Regions from separate parts of the Cupriavidus sp. 01L415 genome, predicted to be linked through region 1. Evidence: predicted binding sites of a transcription regulator. Region 1 holds the regulator's gene; the other holds the start of a gene.

Evidence for each region. Region 1 encodes FNR, which switches genes on or off when oxygen is low (the NO sensors DNR and NnrR bind a similar motif). Its sites were predicted from a motif close to TTGATNNNNATCAA; they were not measured.
Region 2: ubiU (ubiquinone anaerobic biosynthesis protein UbiU) is a predicted target of FNR. The motif match lies at 1,701-1,714, and genes of this name have one in related genera.

Annotation. Positions count from the first base shown of each region.
Region 1 covers NZ_JBFTSP010000002.1:175,985-179,342, forward strand. Annotated here, with positions in the region: gene ccoG (cytochrome c oxidase accessory protein CcoG) at 1-1,266, shown strand, start outside; gene AC1DOX_RS06095 (hypothetical protein) at 1,295-1,525, shown strand; gene AC1DOX_RS06100 (hypothetical protein) at 1,522-1,767, shown strand; gene fnr (fumarate/nitrate reduction transcriptional regulator Fnr) at 1,837-2,562, opposite strand; gene AC1DOX_RS06110 (sulfite exporter TauE/SafE family protein) at 2,645-3,358, shown strand, end outside.
Region 2 covers NZ_JBFTSP010000003.1:115,317-118,674, reverse strand. Annotated here, with positions in the region: gene AC1DOX_RS08265 (hypothetical protein) at 1-339, shown strand, start outside; gene AC1DOX_RS08260 (NAD(P)H-dependent flavin oxidoreductase) at 454-1,635, opposite strand; gene ubiU (ubiquinone anaerobic biosynthesis protein UbiU) at 1,876-2,922, shown strand; gene AC1DOX_RS08250 (U32 family peptidase) at 2,963-3,358, shown strand, end outside.

The DNA of each region.
Region 1 (3,358 bases):
AATAGCCGGCAGGCTGTGCTGTTCGATCTCGGGGCCCGGAAGTTCTATATCTTCGGCCTGGTGATGTGGCCTCAGGATGTGATCTATCTCGCCGTCCTGCTGGTGATCTCAGCGCTTTCGCTGTTTCTCTTCACAGCCATTGCCGGGCGTTTGTTCTGCGGCTATGCGTGCCCGCAAACGGTCTACACGGAAATCTTCATGTGGATCGAGCGGCATGTGGAAGGCGACCGCATCGCACGCATCCGGCTCGATGGCGAACCATGGAGCCTGCGCAAGGTCCGGCTCAAGGCTACCAAGCACACACTGTGGATACTGATTGCCTTGTGGACGGGCTTCACGTTCATCGGCTACTTCGCACCTATCCGTGAACTGGGACGCGAGGTTCTCAACTTCACGCTGGGCCCCTGGCAGGCGTTCTGGATGCTGTTCTATGCGTTTGCCACTTGGGGCAACGCCGGATTCATGCGCGAACAGGTGTGCAAGTACATGTGCCCCTATGCGCGGTTCCAAAGCGTGATGGTGGATCGCGATACCTACGTCGTCACCTATGACGTGGGTCGTGGCGAGCCGCGCGGCAGCCGTTCGCGCAAGACGGACCGACACGATGCGGGACTTGGTGATTGCGTCGGCTGCAGTATCTGTGTGCAGGTGTGTCCGACGGGCATCGACATCCGCGATGGTCTGCAGTATGAGTGCATCGGCTGCGGAGCATGTATCGATGCCTGCAACCAAGTGATGGACAAAATGGAGTATCCGCGCGGACTGATCCGCTATACGTCGGAAAACGCCATGCGCAAGTCGCTGTCCATTACTGATGCACGCAAGAGACTGTTCCGGCCGCGGACCATCATCTACACGTTGATCTGGATGGTGATGGTGGCGGGCTTTGTGGGATCGTTGGCCATGCGCACGCCGCTCAAGGTGGACATCATCCGGGACCGAGGTGCGCTTGGTCGTGAAGTGGAGGGCCGCTGGATCGAAAATGTGTACCGGCTGCAGATCATCAACACGACGGAAGCGCCGATGCGCATTCGTGTGCAGGCTGAAAGCGCCGACCTGAAGGGGCTGACCGTCGAGTACGACACCGCTGCGGAGTCGCTGGCGCCCACGTCGAACCGACTGCTGCCGATTCGCATCCGTGTGCCGATTGACGACGCGAAGCAGGGCACTCACAAGATCGACGTCACCGTGACCAGCGAGGGCGGTGAGCAAGGGGGAGCGCATATCCGGCAATCCACCAGTTTCATCGTGCCGCGGAACCTGTGACGTCGTGATCGTCGACAAGGAGATCTGAATGACACCCAAAGAAAGCAAGTCCTGGTGGAAAGAGCCGTGGCCTTGGTTCCTGATGTCCGGCCCGTTGCTGGCGATGATCGGCTGCGGTGTGACAATCTGGCTGGCGAGCACGCACGCGGATACTCCCGTCAGCGGGGCCGCGAGCCACGGGCTGGTAGTCGAAAAAGTCGATGGGCCACGCGTGCCTGCCGCCGTCCGTGCGGAAGCGTCGACTGGGGGACGCCCATGAGATTGCGCTGGCTGATGTGGGTGCTATGGCCAGCGTTCCTGGTGGGCGGCGCGGCCACGGCAATGGTCTTCTCGGTTGTGGATCCCGGTGATCTCAGTTTTTTCGGGCAGCCCGTAGAAGTGTCACGCCTGGCGGTCTATACGGTGGGGTTTCTGCTGGCGTGGCTGTTTTGCGCGTTGTCGAGCGGACTGACGTTGTACACGATGCCGACCAAGCTGAGTGACACGGACGAACTGGAGTAGCGGCAGCGAGTTGGAGGACCACGAAAAAGGCCGCCCTGAAGGCGGCCTCTGGTCTGCGATAGGATTGGCTTAGCAGGAGCGGCTGTAGACTTGCTTGATACCTGCCATGTCGACGAGTTTGACGTGACGCTGGCGGATCTGGATCAGGCCGGCCTCCGCAAAACGAGAGAACAAGCGGCTGACGGTTTCGAGCTTGAGGCCCAGGTAGCTGCCGATCTCCTCACGGCTCATGCGCAGAACGAACTCGCTTGCCGAATAGCCTCGAGCTGACAGGCGTTCGGACAGATTTACGAGGAATGCCGCCAGCCGCTCTTCGGCCCGCATGGAACCGAGCGTGAGAAGCATGACCTGGTCCTGCGAGATTTCCTTGCTCATCAGTCGCAGGAACTGGTGTTGCAGTGATGGCAGTTGGCCCGATAACGACTGCAGGTCGCCGAAGCGCACCACGCAGACTTCGGTATCTTCGAGTGCGGTGGCATCGGATGCGTGTTGCATCTCGCCGAGACCGTCCAGACCAATAACCTCGCCGGGCAGATGGAACCCGGTGATCTGGGATCGTCCGTCTTCCATCGTGACGTGCGTTTTCAGCGTACCGAAACGAATGGCATAGACAGCGTTGAGCGGATCACCCATGCGATACAGCGTCTCACCTTTGTGTACGCGAATACGCTCCTGCACAAGCGAGTCTATTTTCGCGAGGTCTTGCTGAGACATCCCCACGGGCAGGCAAATCTGGCCCATAGCACACGTGGAGCAACGGGGCGACATTTCAGTGACGGGGATGGAAGTAAGCAATTAAGGCTCGTTGTAAAGCGCAAGCGGTGAGGGCGCGATTCATACATTTTACAGCGTGATGTGACGCTGAAGCGAGGAACAGTTGCCATTTGGTGTGCTTTTTAGCGTTTTTGCCCTGGCCTTGCTGGGTGGCGTGCATTGCGCTGCCATGTGTGGCGGCATTGCAATGGCGGCGGAACAGCGTGGCTTCGCAAGCGTCCCTGCGGTTGTGCATCGAACGCCGCGTGGTTGGGTCTTCGAACTGCTCGTCATGCACGCGGGACGTCTCACGACGTACATGCTGCTTGGCGCGCTGATGGGCGCGGTGGGGGCAACGGCGTGGAAGCAGGAGTACCTGCCGCTGCAGCGATGGCTGTATGCGTTGGGAAGCGCCTTGCTGGTGCTGTCGGGGCTCTGGTTGTTGCGTGGCAAGGTGCCGCGTGCTGTCTGGGTCGAGAAACTTGCTACAGGTGGGGCGCAATACATCACAAGACATTGCCGGGTTATTGGCGCGCACGTGCCCGCGGGCTTGCGACGACGGCCCGGGCCGCTGGCGCGTCGCTACGGCATGGGGCTCGCGTGGGGGATCGTGCCATGCGGGATGGTCTATGGGGCACTCGCGTTGGCGCTGCTGGCCGGTAACGCCGCATCAGGGGCGCTGGTGATGGGCGCGTTTGGTCTGGGTACGTTGCCGAATCTGCTAGTTATCTCCGGGTTGTCGGGATATTTACGTCACTTGTCCCGCCGGCGCGCCGTAAGGGTGATTGCCGGGGTGATCGTAATGGCCTTTGGATTGCTCGGTATTGCGCGGGCGTTC
Region 2 (3,358 bases), on a different contig from region 1:
GGTGTGCTGCCGGTGACCGCGATGCTCGGCAAGATCGTGCCGTTCCTGGTATGGCTGCATCTGCGCCGGCTGTTGCCGCCGCGTGCGCGGGTGCCGGTGATGCAACAGGTCATTGTGCCGTCGCGGCAGCGACTGCAGGCACTGGTATTGCTGGCCGCCTATGTGCAATGCCTGGCCCTGCCATGGGCGCCGGCGTGGTTGGCGATCTCGGGCGGCATCACGTTCGCCGTCGCCAATGCGTGGTTGGGTGTGCAGTTGCTGGCGGCCCTGCGCTGCTTGCGGACCGTGCTGAAGCAGGGCGGGTTGCCGCCACGCGCCGATATGGCCGGTTCTGTCTGATTGGTTGCGGCTGATGTGGCTGTAGTGGCCCGGGTTGCAGCGGTGGGTTGGTGCGGCGGGTTGCAGCGGCGGGCTTCGGTTGAACGGTCCGATCGCCCGCCACAGGGATGGTCTTCAGGCCAGTGCGCTGGCGTCTATCTCGCTGCGCGAAAGCTCCGTGGGCTTCTCCCCGGTCATCAGGTAGTGGATCAGGTCGGCCACGGGGCGGACCGCATCGCCAAACGGCAGCGAGCCCTTGCCGCGGAAGAACAGGCCGCGCTCCACGTCGCCGCGCAACGCCTGCGCGAGTTTCAGGTCGATGCAGAACTGGCCGATGCGGGCCACTCCGTCGCGCAGTCCGCAGGCTTGCAGGCAATCGAATCCTTCCAGACATTCTCGGACCTTGGCGCGGGCCTGCAACGCGGTCTCGCGCGACAGATAGCGCTTGAGCCAGGGCGTCAGCACGGCGCGCGCGGGCAGGCCAGCCACGCTGGTGAACTCGCTCAATTGCTCCACCGGCGCGGTGGCCAGGACCTGCTTGAACGCGGGATGGGCGTCGCACTCCTCCGTGACCGCAAAGGCGGTGCCCACCTGCACGGCGGCGGCGCCTTCATTCAGCCAGTGCCGGATCTTGCCGTGATGGCCAAGCCCACCGGCCAGGACGAGCGGCACCGAGTCCCATGCAATGCCCAGTGTGGCAAATATCTCGCGACATTCGGTCAGCACGCGGCCGAATGAGAAGCGATCATCGCCCAGGTCCTCCATGCGTGCCGCGCCAAGGTGGCCGCCCGCATAGGCCGGATGTTCGATCACGATGGCGTCCGGAAGGCGGCCTTTCTTCATCCATTTGCGTAGTACCAGCCCCACGCCGCGCGAATCCGACAGGATCGGGATCAGCGCCACCTTGGGGTGGTTGGCGGTCAGGTCGGGCAGGTCCAGCGGCAGGCCGGCGCCCATCACGATCGCGTCCGCGCCGCTCTCGCAAGCCTGGCGCACCAGTGCCGCATGGGCGCTGACAGCCTTCATGACATTCACGGCCACCATGCCGCGGCCACCCGACAGCGCCTGTGCGGCACGGATTTCACGATCCAGCGCGGTGAGGTTGGCGGCTTCCAGCGCGGCCTTGTCACGCTTGCCAGCGGTGGCGGCCAGAAGGTCCGGGTGATGATGGCGCAGGTCGATGCTGGCGATCGTGCCCACGGCGTTGTGGCTGGCCACGGTGCCGGCCAGCCGATGCGCGGAGATACCCACGCCCATGCCGCCTTGAACGATCGGCAGCAGCTTGCGGCCGGCGAGATTGAGCCATCGTGATTGCATGATCGGAATGGGTACCTGTTGCATTGCGGAAGCGCAAAGGCTCTCACGCGCGCGCGGGTGCCAGCTTGTGTCAGATCAATATCTCGGGATGGCCCGTCCGGTAGGCCTAGTTCGGATGGAGAAGACGGCCCGGAGCGGGCCGTGCCGGACAGCTGACATGTCCGCCGATTTGCGCCTGGTCAAAGGTGTCAGGTCCGTGCATGGCTAGCATCCGGTGGCTGCCAACCTGACGCCATTCACATGACCTCCACCATGCCTGCCGCGGCTCATGCATCCTCCGGCGCCCGCAAACCCCAACTGGTCGCGCCTGCCGGATCACTGGCGGCTTTGCGCATGGCGCTGCAACACGGCGCCGACGCGGTTTACCTGGGCCTGCGCGACGCCACCAACGCGCGTAACTTCGGTGGCCTCAATTTCTCCGAGGACGACATCCGTACCGGCGTGGCGGAAGCACATGCGCGCGGCGCGGAGGTGCTGTTCGCGATCAATACGTTTGCGCAGATGGGCGAGGTGACGCGCTGGCATCGCGCCGTAGATGCGGCCGCCGCGCTGGGGGCGGACGCGGTGATCATGGCCGATCCCGGCCTGATGGCCTACGCGGCCAAGCGTCATCCCTCGCTGCGGCTGCACCTGTCCGTGCAGGGATCGGCCACACATGCCGACGCCATCGAGCTGATGCGCGAGCGTTTCGGTATCCGCCGCGTGGTACTGCCGCGCGTGCTCACGATGGCCCAGATCGCCAAGCTGGCGCGCCAGACCGACGTCGAGCTCGAAGTATTCGGTTTCGGCAGCCTCTGCGTGATGGCCGAGGGCCGCTGCCTGTTGTCTTCCTATGCCACCGGCGATTCTCCCAACAACAAGGGCGTTTGTTCGCCGGCCCATGCGGTACGCTGGGATGAGGCGGACGGCACCATGCATGCGCGCCTCTCCGGCATCCTGATCGACAGCTACGCGCCGGGCGAGCCGGCGGGCTATCCCACGCTGTGCAAGGGCCGCTTCACGGTGGAGGGCGAGCGCGGCTACGTGCTGGAAGAGCCTACCAGCCTGAACGCGGTGTCACTGCTGCCGGCGCTGATCGACATCGGCATCGCCGCCATCAAGATCGAGGGCCGGCAACGCAGCCCGCGCTATGTGGCCGATGTGGTGGGCGTACTGCGCGCGGCCATCGACGATGCCTGCCGCGATCCCAAGCGATTCGTGCCGCGCCAGGACTGGCAGGCCGCGCTTGGCCGCCACGCCGAGGGCGACCAGGTGACCCAGGGCGCCTACGATCGCCCGTGGCGCTAGGCGTCTGCCTCCACCGAACATCTTCCCGTCAGAGCTTTCCATGACTGTCCGATATCCCGATTCCGTCCCCGCTGCCGTTCCGTTCCGCATCACGCTGGGCCCCCTGTTGTACTACTGGCCCCGCACCACGGTGTTCCAGTTCTATGCCGCCGTGGCCGACGCGCCTGTGGACCGCGTGCATCTGGGCGAGACTGTCTGCACGCGCCGGCACGAGTTGCGTCATGCAGACTGGATGGAGATCGGGGAAATGCTGCGCCAGGCGGGCAAGGAGGTCGTGCTGTCCACGCCGGTGCTGGTGGAATCGGACAGTGACATCGCCGTGATGCGCCGGGTGTGCGAGCAGGAAGTTTTCCTGGTCGAGGCCAATGACCTTGGCGCTGTGCGCTGCATGGGCGGACGCCCGTTCCTGGGTGGCCCCCACCTGAACGTCTATCAC